Regions from separate parts of the Streptomyces sp. KL116D genome, predicted to be linked through region 2. Evidence: riboswitches for the same ligand, from Rfam matches in the RefSeq annotation. Region 2 holds a riboswitch; the other holds the start of a gene.
The links. A riboswitch is a leader RNA that binds a small molecule or an ion and turns the genes downstream of it on or off. The one in region 2 is predicted to bind glycine.

Region 1 (7,294 bases), on a different contig from region 2:
CGAACTCGGGCCAGGTGACCGGCTCCATCTCCGTCGTCGCGTTGAGCTTCATCGTGCAGGAGCCCAGCGGGATCATGCCGCGGTCCAGCGCGTAGTCCCGGTCGGCGAGCCGGCGCAGGTAGCGCAGCATCGCGGTCTCGGAGCGGTACTGGTGGAACACCGGGTGCGCGAGGAAGTCGTCGGTGCGCAGCAGCCCCTCGGGCAGCGCCTCGGCGACCTCGGCGTCCAGCGCCTCGATGTCCGCGTCGACCCCGAAGGCACCCCACACCGCGGCGAGCTGGTCCCGCGTGGTCGTCTCGTCGCAGGCGACCGACACCAGGTCGGCGTCGACGAGCCGCAGGTTGACCCCGGCCTCGCGGGCGGCGCGCACCACGTCGGCGGCCTTGCCCGGCACGCGTACGGTCACGGTGTCGAAGTACGCGCCGTGCACGACCTCGACGCCGCCCGCCGTCAGACCGGCGGCCAGCACGTTGGCGTACCGGTGGGTGCGCCGCGCGATGGACTTCAGGCCCTCCGGCCCGTGGTAGACGGCGTACATGCCGGCCATCACGGCGAGCAGCACTTGGGCGGTGCAGATGTTGCTGGTCGCCTTCTCGCGGCGGATGTGCTGCTCACGCGTCTGCAGGGCCAGGCGGTACGCCTTGTTCCCGTCGGCGTCGACGGACACGCCCACGAGGCGGCCCGGCAGCGACCGCGCGAACTTCTCGCGCACCGCCATGTAACCGGCGTGCGGCCCGCCGAAGCCCATCGGCACACCGAACCGCTGCGTCGTACCGACGGCGATGTCCGCGCCCAGCTCACCGGGCGAGGTCAGCAGCGTGAGGGCGAGCAGGTCGGCGGCGACGGTGACGATCGCGCCCAGCTCGTGCGCCTGGTCGACGACGGGCTTGATGTCCCGCACGGCGCCGGAGGCACCGGGGTACTGCACGAGGACGCCCACCACACCGCGCTCGGCGACCTCGGCGGGGATCCCGTCGCTCAGGTCGGCGACGACGATCTCGACGCCGGTCGGCTCGGCCCGCGTCTCGATCACGGCGACGGTCTGCGGCAGCGCGTCGGCGTCGACGACGTAGACGCCGTTCTTGACCTTGCCGATGCGCCGCGACAGCGCCATCGCCTCGGCGGCGGCCGTGCCCTCGTCGAGCAGGGAGGCGCCGGAGGTCGGCAGCCCGGTCAGCTCGGCGACCATGGTCTGGAAGTTGAGCAGCGCCTCCAGGCGGCCCTGCGAGATCTCCGGCTGGTACGGCGTGTAGGCCGTGTACCAGGACGGGTTCTCCATGACGTTGCGCAGGATGACGGGCGGCGTGAACGTCCCGTAGTAGCCGAGCCCGATCATGGAACCGAGCACCTGGTTGCGATCGGCGAGGGAGCGGAGCTCGGCGAGCACCTCGGCCTCGGTCCTGGCACCCGGCAGCGCGAGCGCCTCGGCGCTCTTGATGACGTCCGGCACCGCGGCCGCCGTCAGCTCGTCGAGCGAGCCGTAGCCGACCTGCGCGAGCATCTTGGCCTGCGCGGCGTCGTCAGGACCGATGTGGCGCTGCTCGAAGGGGATTCCCTGCTCCAGCCGGGAGAGCGGAATACGATTGGCGGTCATGGCGGAGGCCTCCTGGTCATTGCGACCTGCGAGGGGCACCACGGCGCGGGTGCCCGGACGGCCTCCCCCTCTGTCATCTCAACCTGAGAGCTTCACCGGCCCGCCCGCGAGAACACGGAGCACGCCGACTTTCACCGTCGGTGAGAGCGGGAACCGTGCACCCCGCCCTGCTTTCCAGAGTGACCTCGTCCGTGCGGTACAGGGGCCTGAGAGATTCCGGGGAGGAGTTGCTCCTTCGGCGCCTCCGACGACGGTCGGAGGACTCTCCCGCACGGGGTCAGCAGCCGTCTGCCAGCCTACCAGCGGCGACTTGACCCGAACCCTCGAGTGGCCGCCATCCCCAATGTGCTCTTTCGTAGTGCTTACAGATGAGTTGCGATCAGCTGGAGGCACCGTGCAGACCGATGTCGATCCGCGCAATCTGATCGGCCGCAAGGCGTTCGACCGCAACGGGACAAAGATCGGCACGATCGACGAGGTCTACCTCGACGACGCCACGGGCGTCCCGGAATGGGCCGCGATACGGACGGGGCTCTTCAGCCGCGACGCCTTCGTCCCCCTGGAGCCGAGCGAACTGGTCGACGGCATCCTGCACGTCCCCTTCGAGCGCTCCCTGATCAAGGACGCCCCGGACTTCGGCGTGGGCCGCCACCTCTCCCCCGAGCAGGAACTCCAGCTCTACCACCACTACGGCCTGGACATCACGGCCCCGCAGTCCCCCGACGTCACGTTCGGCCACATCGCGGGCACGGAGGACGACCCGACCTGATCCCCGGGCCGCTACAGCTCGACGAGGGGCAGCGGGTCGGCCGGCTCCAGCTCGGGATCGTCCACCGCGAACGTCCTGACCCGCCCCGGCCCCGTCGAGTACGGCGTCTCGAACCGCACCGTCACCCGCCCCACCCCGCTCCCCTGCACCCACCCGGCGCCGAACTCGGCGTGCCGCACATCGTGCCCGGCCATCCATCTCCGCTCGGCCGGCTGCTCGGCGGGGGCCGCCTCCTCGGCGGCCTCCTCCTGAGCCACGGCGGTGTCCCGGTCCACGTCCTCGGCCTCCTCGGCCGCGGCGGCCTGGGCGAAGAGGTCCTCCTGCGTGTAGTCGGCGAGGCCGCTGACGCCGACGCCGAGCAGCCGCACCCCACCGGTCGTGTCCACCGCCTCGAGCAGCCGCGCGGCGGCCTCCCGCACGACCGCGGGATCGTCCGTCGGCCCCCGCAGGGTCTCGGACCGCGTCAAGGTCGAGAAGTCGTACCTGCGCACCTTCAGCACCACGGTCCGCCCCGACCGCCCGGCCCCCCGCAGCCGCTCCACGCACCGGTCCGCGAGCCGCTGCACCTCCATGCGGACCCGCACCCGGTCGTGGATGTCCACGTCGTACGTGTCCTCGACCGACACGGACTTCGAGTCCCGCTCGGCGACCACAGGGCGCTCGTCGTGCGCGAGCGCCATGGCGTACAGATGGCCGCCGTGCGCCTTGCCGAGCAGCCGCACCAGCTCGTCCTCGCCCGCCTCGGCGATCTCCGCCACGGTGAGGATGCCGGCCCGCCGCAGGTGGTCCCCGGTCGCGGGCCCGACGCCCGGCAGGATCCGCACGGACTTCGGGGCGAGCAGCGCCCGCTCGGTGCCCGGACGTATCAGCACGAGCCCGTCCGGCTTGGCCTCCTCCGAGGCGATCTTGGCCACCATCTTGGACGCGGCGAGCCCCACCGACCCGGTGAGCCCGGTGACCCGCCGGATGTCGGCTCGCAACCGCATCCCGACGGCCTCGGCGGAAACCTCGTCCCAGGCCGCCTCACCGGCCTCCAGATCGACGAACGCCTCGTCCAGGCTCAAGGGCTCCACCAGCGGCGAGAGCGCCCGCAGAAGCGCCATCACCTGCTCGCTGACCTCCCGGTACAGCCGGAACCGCGGCACGAGGTACGCGGCATGGGGCGCGAGCCGCCGCGCCTGCCCCATCGGCATCGCGGAGTGCACCCCGAACCTGCGCGCCTCGTACGACGCCGTCGCCACCACACCACGGGGCCCGAGCCCGCCGACGACGACCGCTTTCCCGCGCAGGCTCGGCTTCGCCGCCTGCTCCGCAGAGGCGTAGAAGGCATCCATGTCGAGATGCAGGATCGTGGGCGCGGCTCTCACGTGCTCGATGCTGCCCTACGCCACTGACAACGCGGCCGTACGAGCCTCACACGGCCCGGTTGCGCCGCCTCGCGAGCTCGTCCGCGGGATGGTGCCCGACGAGCGTCTCGCCGGTGTCCACGCGCTCGCCGTGCAGCTGGGACAGGGCGCTCTCCACGTCCCGCCACACCACGCCGACGGCGATCCCGAAGATCCCCTGCCCGCCCTGGAGCAGATCGTGCACCTCGGCCGGCGACGTGCACTCGTAGACCGTCGCCCCGTCGCTCATCAGCGTCATCCGCTCCAGGTCCCGGAAGCCCTGCTCGCGCAGGTGCTGCACCGCGGTGCGGATGTTCTGCAGCGAGACGCCCGTGTCCAGGAACCGCTTGACGACCTTGAGGACGACCACGTCCCGGAAGCTGTACAGACGCTGCGTCCCCGACCCGTAGGCGGGCCGCACGCTGGGCTCCACAAGACCGGTTCTGGCCCAATAGTCGAGCTGCCGGTAGGTGATCCCGGCCGCGGCACACGCGGTCGGCCCCCGGTATCCGATCTGCTCGGAAGTCGCGTCGCCGTTCTCCCCCGCCACCGCAGGCACCACCTGCGGGCGCTGCGGAGCGTGATCGGCCGCGCTGCCGTGAAACGAGTACGGACCGCCCGTCGCCGTACCGTCGCCGCTGCTTCTCACGCCGACCTCCTCATTGACCTGCCTTCTCGACGGTAGGCAGTCGCAGGGGGTGCGTCAACGAACGCCACACTCGCCACGCCGAGTGATAATCACCCTAGGAGTGGTTTCCCGTGTCCGACCGCGGGGAAAGGCTAGCCGAATGTGCCGAGGCGGCCGCCGTAGGGCGACCGCCTCCTGGTCACTGCACGCCAGTCACTGGCTGTTGGTCCCGAAGTCCTCGGGCGAGATCTGGTCGAGGAACTCGCGGAACTTCTCCACCTCGTCCTCCTGCTCGTCCGGGATCGCGATCCCGGCGTCGTCCAGGACCCCGTCACTGCCGAAGATCGGCGTTCCGGTGCGCAGGGCGAGCGCTATGGCGTCGGACGGGCGGGCGCTGACCTCGACGCCGCTCGCGAAGACCAGCTCCGCGTAGAAGACGCCTTCCCGCAGATCCGTGATGCGTACTTCGGTGAGCTCCTGTCCGACCGCCTCCAGCACGTCCTTGAACAGGTCGTGCGTCAGCGGACGCGCGGGGGCCATGCCCTGCTGGGCGAAGGCAATGGCCGTCGCCTCCCCCGGTCCGATCCAGATGGGGAGGTAGCGGTCGCCTCCCACTTCACGCAGGAGCACGATCGGTTGGTTGGAGGGCATTTCGACCCGGACACCTACGACGTCGAGCTCGTTCACACAGCAACCCTAGGACGTGCCCGGCCGGTTTGGGTAGTCGGGCATGCGCCGCAAGCCGGGCCTACGCCGCTCGCCCGCCCTGCGATCAGGGCAGACGCACCCCGAGAGCGGTCTGCACAAGTGCCGCGTGCAACCTCACCGTGAGGCCCGCCATCTCCTTGGCGCGAGCCTGCGCGAGGGCCCTGGTCTGCGGGTTGCGATGCACCTTGAGCGGTGCCACGACCGAGTCGATCAGCCCGGCCTCCCGGTCCGCGGCGGCCCGCATGACCCGCAGGTGCCGGGGCTCGATGCCGAACCGCCCCAGCTCGCTCACCAGCTCGGCGACGAGTACGGCCGAGGCGTCGTAGGCCCCGTCCGGCAACGGGGCGATGAGCCCGTACGACTCCCACTCGGCGAGCTCCGCCGCGTCGATCCCGGCGGCGGCGAGCAGCTCGTCCCGGCCGACCCGGGCGGCCGTCGGGCCGTCGTCGCCCTCCTCGCCCACGTCACCGGGTCGCCCAGGAGCGGGAACGGGCAGGGACTCGCCCCGCTCCAGGGCGTCGAGCTGCTCCTTGATGACCTTCAGGGGCAGGTAGTGGTCCCGCTGCATCCGCAGGACGTGCGCGAGCCGCTCGACGTCGTCCGGGCTGAACTTGCGGTAGCCCGAAGGCGTCCGCTGTGGCTCGATGAGGCCCTCCGACTCCAAGAACCTGATCTTGGAGATGGTGACTTCGGGGAACTCCTCGCGCAGCACGTTCAGTACGGTGCCGATGCTCATCAGCCGACTGTCCATGGTGGCGGTGCCGCCTGCGGCACCGCCCCTCGGTGTGTGAAGCATGGACCTTCCTGAAGGTTCGCTGACGGTTCAGATACCTCGCTGGCTCGCGTAGAACACCAGCCGGTACTTGCCGATCTGCACCTCGTCGCCGTTGTTCAGCGTCACGGAGTCGATGCGCTCACGGTTCACGTACGTCCCGTTGAGGCTGCCGACGTCGGCGACGGTGAACGAGCCGTCCTGCAGGCGACGGAACTCCACGTGGCGGCGCGACACGGTCACGTCGTCCAGGAAGATGTCGCTCTGCGGGTGGCGGCCCGCCGTGGTCAGCTCGCCGTCCAGGAGGAAGCGGCTGCCCGAGTTCGGACCGCGGCGCACCACCAGGAGCGCCGAGCCGAGCGGCAGGGCGTCGACCGCGGCCTGCGCCTCGGGCGACAGGGCCGGCAGCTGCGTCTGGCCGGTGGCCTCCGGGTCGTACGACTCGAGCCCCGAGATGGAGATCGTGGACGTCGTCTCGGACGGCCCCTCCGGCGCCGCACCGCCACGCAGCGGCGCACCGCAGTTGGAGCAGAACCGGCTGTTCTCGCCGTTCCGGTTTCCGCACCTCGTACACACCAGGGCCGACATGGACGGATCCTCCTGCCGCGGCTGCCCCGCGGGGGCTTGGGACGCGTACGGGCCGGGACCAAACCCTCCACCCGTACTTGAGGTTGACGGTTCCCCGAAACCTATGCGGCCGGAACCGGCAGGGTCAACAGACGACGCGCCCTGTCCGCCCGAATTGTCACCGCCGACCTGATCCCGGAAGAGCGGGCGCTCGCCCACCTGCGTCTCCGGCACATCTCCCTGGCGCGGCGCACGATGACGGTTGTCCTCACGTGCGCTCTTGCCGAACAACTTCGCAAACAACTTCACGGGCGATTCCCCTTGACCGAAACAGACCCGCCCGTGGGGCAGGACGAACCCTGACTGCACACATCGGCGTACATCACTGACACGGACATCCTCACAACGTCCGTATCCGCCAAACAGTTTCCACCACGCACCCCGCGTATGGTGCGCCGACCCCCCGCAACCTCATGCCCACGCACGACATCCCCCATACACCCCCGCCTCACCGCGAGGACGACCGAGCGTAGTCAGGCCGCTGCGCTGCCCGCAAGGCGTCCACGACGATCTTCTCCGAGCGGCTCACGGCGACCGTGGCCTGCTCCTTCTCCAACGTCTGCACCACACCTCCAGGGATGTTGAGCGCCGGTTCGAGGTCCTGCGGCTTGCCGATGACCTTGAAGCGATACGGCTGACTGATCTTGTGTCCGTCCACGCTCACCCCCTTCCCTCCGGTTCCGTCCGTCAGATACGTGTTGGCCACGACGCGGACGTCATTCACCTGGATCGCCTCCGCGCCGGCGGCCCGCAGCTCCTGGATCGCGTCGAGCAGCATGTCCGCCTCGACGGCCCCCTTCGTGTCCGTGAC
Region 2 (7,294 bases):
TCCAGGGCGTCGCGGAGCATGCCGCCCCAGGACGCCGTGGGCGGCCGGACACCCGCACCGAGGAAGCTGAGCGCCGCCTCCGTCAGGATGTTCGTCGGGATCATCAGCGTCATGTAGACGACGATCGGCGCGACCAGGTTCGGCAGCAGTTCACGGAAGAGGATGTGCCGCGAGCCACCGCCCAACGACCGTGCCGCTTCTACGTATTCGCGCTCGCGCAGCGAGAGCGTCTGGCCGCGCACGATGCGTCCGATGTACGGCCAGCCGAAGAAGCCGATGACCAGGACGAGGACGGCGATGCGCACCCCGCTGCCCGTCAGACCCAGCAGGTCGTCCGGGAGCACCGAGACCAGGGAGATGATGAAGAGCAGCTGCGGGAACGAGAGCAGCACGTCCATCACGCGGCTGATCAGGGCGTCGATCCAGCCGCCGAAGTAACCGGCGATGATGCCGAACAGCGTGCCCAGCGCCACCGCGACGATGGCGGCGAGGAACGCCACGAGGAGCGAGATCCGGGCACCGTAGACGACGCGGCTGAACACGTCCCGGCCCTTGTTCGGCTCGACGCCGAACAGGAAGTCGCTGCTCACGCCGCCGAGCGAGCCGGTGGGCAGGTTCGTCAGGGGGTCGAGCTTGTCCTGGTGGAACTCGTTCGGCGGGTGGCCGAGCAGACTGACGATGAGCGGGGCGAAGATCGCCACCAGAACCAGGAAGACGACAACGATGCCACCACCGAGGGCGACCTTGTCCCGCTTCAGGCGGTTCCAGGCGATCTGCTTCAGCGACCGACCCTCGACCTTGCGAACACCTTCGCTCGCGGCGGCGTCGACCGGTGCGGTCGGTTCCGCTTCCGCAGTCGTGTCGTGCAATGGTGCCGTCATCGTGGCAAGGACCCCTCTCAACCGGCGGTGACCGGCCCGCACTTGCCGCTGTAGCGGCTTTGGTTCAGTCCGTGGAACTCGTCGTACACAGAGGCGAAACCCCTTGGAGCGGGAGTCTTCAACCTGTGTGCGATCTGTTGCCAGACTTGACGGGGAAAGGATGCCTAAACGTGATGCTGTCTGGGGGGTTCCGTTATCCGGACGGCCGTGAACGGCGTGCGGACGGTGGGCAGTTGGGGTGGAAGTAGCGCCAGTCCGGACATTGGGCCCACAAGTACCGTTCTCCCCCCAACCCGCCCCTTCCCGAAATCACCGCTGTGCGGGGGGAGTTGACGGAGGCCGAGCGGCAGGCAGATCGCCTGAACGGCTCGTCCTCAATCGCCGGACGGGCTCGAAAATCGAGCCCGTCCGGCGATTGAGGACAAGGCGGTCAGTACGACGCGCCGTACGGCGGCGGGTAGCCATAGCCCCCGCCGGCCTGCCCCGCGGGGGCGACGTGCGCCTCGCGGTCGTAGAACGGCCGCGCGTTCGCGCGCAGCCACATCGCGACCGGGTCGTACTCGTCGGACATCGCGACCGTGGACACCGGCAGCCCGTCCGGCACCGAGGAGATCGACTGCTGCATCATCGCGCGGACCGCGTCCACCGACGCCGGGGACGTGTCGTACACGTCGAGGCCGATCGCCAGGTACGGGGCGCCGAGCGTCGGCTGCACCCAGGCGCGGCGCAGCGAGCGGACCGCCGTCGTGCGGTGCGCGTTCTGCGCGAGCACCGCGTAGAACTGGGGGATCTCGATGGCCGGTTCGGAGAGGCGGAGCGGTCCGGCGGGCTGTCGGTCCAGGCCGCCCGCGATGCGCCGCAGGTCCAGCCAGGGCACGCCGACTCCCCCGCCGGGCGCGTGCGGGTTCAGCCAGAGGCCGTAGTGGTCGGGGTAGAGCGTGCGGGCCGCGTCGACGCCGCCGACCACCTCGTAGGCACGGGACCAGCCGGAGGCGGAGAGCTCCTGGGCGGAGGTGACGCAGGGGGCGTACGAGAAGCCGTCCACGTCCATGTTCCCGTACTGGGCGTCGGGGGAGCCGGCCTGGCCGTGCCAGAGCAGCATCCAGACCTGGCCCGACGCGGGGTCGGCGAGGGCCTTGAGGAGCGCCTCGTACGCGTCGTAGCGCCCGGGGGTCACCTGGCGCAGCATGTGCTCGACCTGTCCGGCCGCGGCCGTGCCCGACGCACTCACCCGTAACCGCCCCTTCGTGAACTGCTGCCAGTCCGTGTTTCGCCAGTTCGCCCGATCGTCCATCACCGGTGGGTGTGACGCCGCCCGGTCAGGTCATGAAACCAGCTTAAGCGGCGTTACTGACACCGACTTGACGGACGGCGTCACCGTTCCTGTACGTAGAACGGACGTACGTGCGTGCGCAGCCAGTCGGCCACCGGGTCCTGGGTGACGTCGAGGAAGACCAGGTTCACCGGCCAGACGACCCCCGCACGGCCCAGCGCGCGGCCGAGCGCGTCCAGCGGGACGTCGCGCGCGGCGCCGGGCTCACCGGCCAGTTCCACGCCGATGAAGAGCGACGGCGCGCCGTCCTCGACGACCGCGAGGCAGCGCCGGGCGGTCAGCACCGTGCCGGCCGCGTCGAACTCCTCGCGCACGGCCGCCAGGAAGTCGACCGGGTCGTCCTGCCAGTCCGGCTCGGACAGCACGACGCGCCCGCCGGTGGACGGGCCGTCCAGCGGGGTGCGGCCGCCGCGGGCCAGTTCGGCGACGGCGGGCGGGGGCAGCGGGACGCCGATGGTGCCGTCCGGGTTCACGGCGAGGCCGACCTGCGGCGGCAGTCCGCGCGCGAACTCGACGGCCGGGGCCACGGTGCAGTCCATCCGGCCGCCGGTGACCTGCATGAATTCCTGCTCGGAGCTGAAGACGGGGACGTAGGCCTGGCCCTCGATCTCCAGGGTGGGCAGATCGAGGTCGCGGCTGGCCCCGCTGCCGCCCTTGGGCAGCGGGATCCACACGTGGCTGCGGCCGAGCACCTCGACGATGCGGCCGCCCGCCTCGGGCCGGCCGAGCGCGGCGGCGAGGACCTCCTCCAGCTCGTTCGCGGGCCAGCCCTGCGAGGGGTGGGCGTGTCCGCCCTCCTGGCCCTGCGAGTAGTGCTCGTGTCCCTGCTCCGGGGTGCCCGGCGTGTCCATAGCTGTCTTCAACCTCTGCTCTGCCCGCGCGCGGCCTCTCCTGCGCGAGGCCGACGATAACGCCTACCCCCAGGGGGACACCCTCCGCATCCGTCCGGTTGCACAGGGCCGCGGCGGGCCGGTCAGTCCTCGCGGAACGTGATGCCGCTGAGCACGTCCGTCGCCGCGCGGTCGAGCAGCACCGCCGACTCGATGCCGGCCGGCAGGTCCCCGCGCTCCGTCGACGTGACGAGCGCGCCCACCGCCCTGCGGTGCCGCGCGAAGGCGTACCGCGACACGCCCCGGCCCCGGTCCCGCTGGCCCGCCAGGGCGGTGTCCGGCGGGACGTCGAGGAGCATCAGGTGGACGGCCGCGCCGCGCCGCCTCGCGGTGCGCGTCACCCAGCGGCGCACCCAGGCCTGGGTGCCGCAGTCGTGCACGACGACGCTGGCGCCGGAGCGCATGGCCCGGCGCAGCCCCACGTAGTGCGCGACGCGGACGAGGGGCCGGTACAGCGCGTACGGGACGAAGCGCGGCACCCGGGCCGCCCAGCGCTCCCGGGTGTCCTGCGAGTCGACGCGCACGACCGTGACGGCGCGCCGCATCAGGGTGGACTTGCCGCTGCCGGGCAGTCCGGAGATCACGACGAGATCACCCGCCGCGAAGCCGATCCTGCGCGGGGTGCGGCCGTCGCGCCCGCGCAGGTCCCGCACCGAGCGCTGGCGCGGGATGCGCACTCCGGCCACCGCTCCCGCATACGCACCCGCGACTGCCTTGTGCACCGTGATCGTCCTCCCCGTTCCGGTCACGCCACTGTTGCCCGCCAAGTGTAAAGAGAAGGTAATGCCCTACGAGGGGTTTCCCCGTTCCACGGGCATGCAATGATGTGCGCGCAAACTGCATACCGGCCGCTTGAATCCGCGCGGGAGAGTTCCGGAACTCGTCGAAGACTGTGACGAGTGCCCGGACGCCGAAGGAGCAAGTTCCTCCCTTGAATCTCTCAGGCCCCGTACCGCGCGGGCGAGGCAGATCTGAAAAGCGGGCCGCCCCTGCGACACGGCGGCCCCACCCAAGGTGCAAGCCCCTCGGGGCGAACCTCTCAGGTTCCGATGACAGATGGGGAGGACTACCTCGCCATCTGCCATGCCCGGGAGCACCAGCCATGACCGTCACCCCTCCTCGTCCGACCGCCCTCGACGCCCTGCACCGTTCGCTGGGCGCCACGATGACCGACTTCGCCGGCTGGGACATGCCCCTGCGCTACGCCAGCGAGCGTGACGAGCACAACGCCGTGCGCACCAAGGCCGGTCTGTTCGACCTGTCCCACATGGGCGAGATCACGGTGACCGGTCCGGCCGCCGTCGACCTGCTGAACCACGCGCTCGTGGGCAACATCGGTTCCGTCGGCGTCGGCCGCGCCCGGTACACGATGATCTGCCGGGAGGACGGCGGCATCCTCGACGACCTGATCGTCTACCGGCTCGGCGAGACCGAGTACATGGTCGTGGCGAACGCGGGCAACGCCCAGGTCGTCCTCGACGCCCTCACCGAGCGCGCCGCCGGGTTCGACGCCGAGGTGCGCGACGACCGGGACGCGTACGCGCTGATCGCGGTGCAGGGCCCCGACTCCCCCACGATCCTGAAGTCGGTCACCGACGCCGACCTCGACGGCCTGAAGTACTACGCGGGCCTGCCCGGCACCGTCGCCGGCGTCGACGCGCTCATCGCGCGCACCGGCTACACCGGCGAGGACGGCTTCGAGCTGTTCGTCGCGCCGGCCGACGCGGAGAAGCTGTGGCAGGCGCTGACCGAGGCCGGGGCCCCGTACGGCCTGATCCCCTGCGGTCTGTCCTGCCGGGACACGCTGCGCCTGGAGGCGGGCATGCCGCTGTACGGGCACGAGCTGACCACCGCCCTCACCCCCTTCGACGCCGGTCTGGGGCGCGTCGTCAAGTTCGAGAAGACGTCGCACGGGGACGACTTCGTCGGGCACGACGCGCTGGTCGCCGCCGCCGCGCGCGCCGAGACCGCGCCGCCCCGCAAGCTCGTCGGCCTGATCGCCGAGGGCCGCCGGGTGCCGCGCGCCGGGATGTCGGTGGTGGCCGGCGGACAGGTGATCGGCGAGGTCACCTCCGGCGCCCCGTCGCCCACCCTCGGCAAGCCGATCGCCATCGCGTACGTGGACGCCGCGCACGCGGAGCCCGGCACGGCGGGCGTCGGCGTCGACATCCGCGGTACCCACGAGCCGTACGAGGTCGTGGCCCTGCCGTTCTACAAGCGCCAGAAGTAGCGCCTCCCAGCCCCGCCGTCAGCAGCACCTTCCCGCGTACAGGAGAATTCGCATCATGAGCAACCCCCAGCAGCTGCGTTACAGCAAGGAGCACGAGTGGCTGTCGGCCGTCGAGGACGGCGTCGCCACGATCGGCATCACGGAGCACGCGGCCAACGCGCTCGGTGACATCGTGTTCGCCCAGCTCCCCGAGGTCGGCGACACCGTCACCGCGGGCGAGAGCTGCGGCGAGCTGGAGTCGACCAAGTCGGTCTCCGACCTGTACTCCCCCGTCACCGGTGAGGTCGTCGAGGCCAACCAGGACGTCGTCGACGACCCGGCCCTGGTGAACTCGGCCCCCTTCGAGGGCGGCTGGCTGTTCAAGGTCCGCGTCTCCGAGGAGCCGAAGGACCTGCTCACCGCCGACGAGTACACCGAGTTCTCCGGGAGCTGACCCCTGATGTCCGTACTGAACGAGTCCCTGCACGAGCTTGACCCGGACGTCGCGGCCGCCGTCGACGCCGAGCTGCGCCGCCAGCAGTCGACCCTGGAAATGATCGCGTCGGAGAACTTCGCCCCGGTCGCCGTCATGGAGGCCCAGGGGTCGGTCCTCACCAACAAGTACGCCGAGGGCTATCCCGGCCGCCGCTACTACGGCGGCTGCGAGCACGTCGACGTCACCGAGCAGATCGCGATCGACCGGGTCAAGGAGCTGTTCGGCGCCGAGTACGCCAATGTGCAGCCGCACTCGGGCGCCTCCGCGAACCAGGCCGCCCTCTTCGCGCTCGCCAAGCCCGGCGACACGATCCTGGGCCTGGACCTGGCGCACGGCGGCCACCTCACGCACGGCATGCGCCTGAACTTCTCCGGCAAGCAGTTCGACGTGGTCGCGTACCACGTCGACGACTCGGGCCTGGTCGACATGGCCGAGGTCGAGCGGCTGGCGAAGGAGCACCGCCCGAAGGTGATCATCGCCGGCTGGTCGGCGTACCCGCGCCAGCTGGACTTCGCCGAGTTCCGTCGCATCGCCGACGAGGTCGAGGCGTACCTGTGGGTCGACATGGCCCACTTCGCGGGTCTCGTCGCCGCCGGTCTGCACCCCAACCCGGTGCCGTACGCCGACGTCGTCACGTCCACCACGCACAAGACGCTCGGCGGTCCGCGCGGCGGCATCATCCTCGCCAAGAAGGACTTCGCGAAGAAGCTGAACTCGTCCGTCTTCCCGGGCTTCCAGGGCGGCCCCCTGGAGCACGTGATCGCGGCCAAGGCGGTCTCCTTCAAGGTCGCGGCGAGCGAGGACTTCAAGGAGCGCCAGCAGCGCACGGTCGAGGGTGCCCGCATCCTCGCCGAGCGGCTGACCTCCGAGGACTCCCGCGCCCACGGCGTGAACGTGCTCTCCGGCGGCACGGACGTGCACCTGGTCCTCGTCGACCTGCGCGACTCCGAGCTCGACGGCCAGCAGGCCGAGGACCGGCTCCACGAGGTCGGCATCACGGTCAACCGCAACGCGGTCCCGAACGACCCGCGCCCGCCGATGGTCACCTCCGGCCTGCGCATCGGCACGCCGGCGCTCGCCACCCGCGGCTTCGGCGCCGACGACTTCCGCGAGGTCGCCGACGTGATCGCCGAGGCCCTCAAGCCGTCCTACGACGGTGCCGCTCTGAAGGCCCGGGTGACCGCTCTGGCCGAGAAGCACCCGTTGTACCCCGGCCTGTAAGGGTTCCGAGGGAGTTACGTACCCTGGCGTACGTACGAACTTCCGGGGCACCGCGCACACTGGAACCACAGGAACCAGCGCGCGGTGCCCCTGCCGCTGTTCCCGGCGGTTCCCGCTCCGCACGTTCCACGCTTTGCCGCACCACCCGGCAGACAACGGCGTCTACCACCCACCATTGGAGTACCACCGTGGCCATCTCGGTCTTCGACCTGTTCTCGATCGGCATCGGCCCGTCCAGCTCCCACACGGTCGGCCCGATGCGCG

Region 1: it holds a riboswitch for glycine, as region 2 does, so the genes downstream of both, gcvP (aminomethyl-transferring glycine dehydrogenase) here and gcvT (glycine cleavage system aminomethyltransferase GcvT) in region 2, are expected to answer to the same signal.

Annotation. Positions count from the first base shown of each region.
Region 1 covers NZ_JASERH010000004.1:182,077-189,370, forward strand. Annotated here, with positions in the region: gene gcvP (aminomethyl-transferring glycine dehydrogenase) at 1-1,594, opposite strand, end outside; glycine riboswitch at 1,779-1,874, opposite strand; gene RBJ77_RS01355 (PRC-barrel domain-containing protein) at 1,989-2,363, shown strand; gene RBJ77_RS01360 (DNA polymerase IV) at 2,375-3,730, opposite strand; gene RBJ77_RS01365 (MerR family transcriptional regulator) at 3,777-4,397, opposite strand; gene RBJ77_RS01370 (bifunctional nuclease family protein) at 4,590-5,063, opposite strand; gene RBJ77_RS01375 (MerR family transcriptional regulator) at 5,149-5,880, opposite strand; gene RBJ77_RS01380 (FHA domain-containing protein) at 5,908-6,849, opposite strand; gene RBJ77_RS01385 (DUF881 domain-containing protein) at 6,932-7,294, opposite strand, start outside.
Region 2 covers NZ_JASERH010000140.1:121,867-129,160, forward strand. Annotated here, with positions in the region: gene RBJ77_RS54465 (ABC transporter permease) at 1-881, opposite strand, end outside; gene RBJ77_RS54470 (enhanced serine sensitivity protein SseB C-terminal domain-containing protein) at 1,312-2,112, opposite strand; gene RBJ77_RS54475 (enhanced serine sensitivity protein SseB) at 2,256-3,065, opposite strand; gene RBJ77_RS54480 (AAA family ATPase) at 3,188-3,757, opposite strand; glycine riboswitch at 3,958-4,069, shown strand; gene gcvT (glycine cleavage system aminomethyltransferase GcvT) at 4,207-5,334, shown strand; gene gcvH (glycine cleavage system protein GcvH) at 5,390-5,767, shown strand; gene glyA (serine hydroxymethyltransferase) at 5,774-7,030, shown strand; gene RBJ77_RS54500 (L-serine ammonia-lyase) at 7,219-7,294, shown strand, end outside.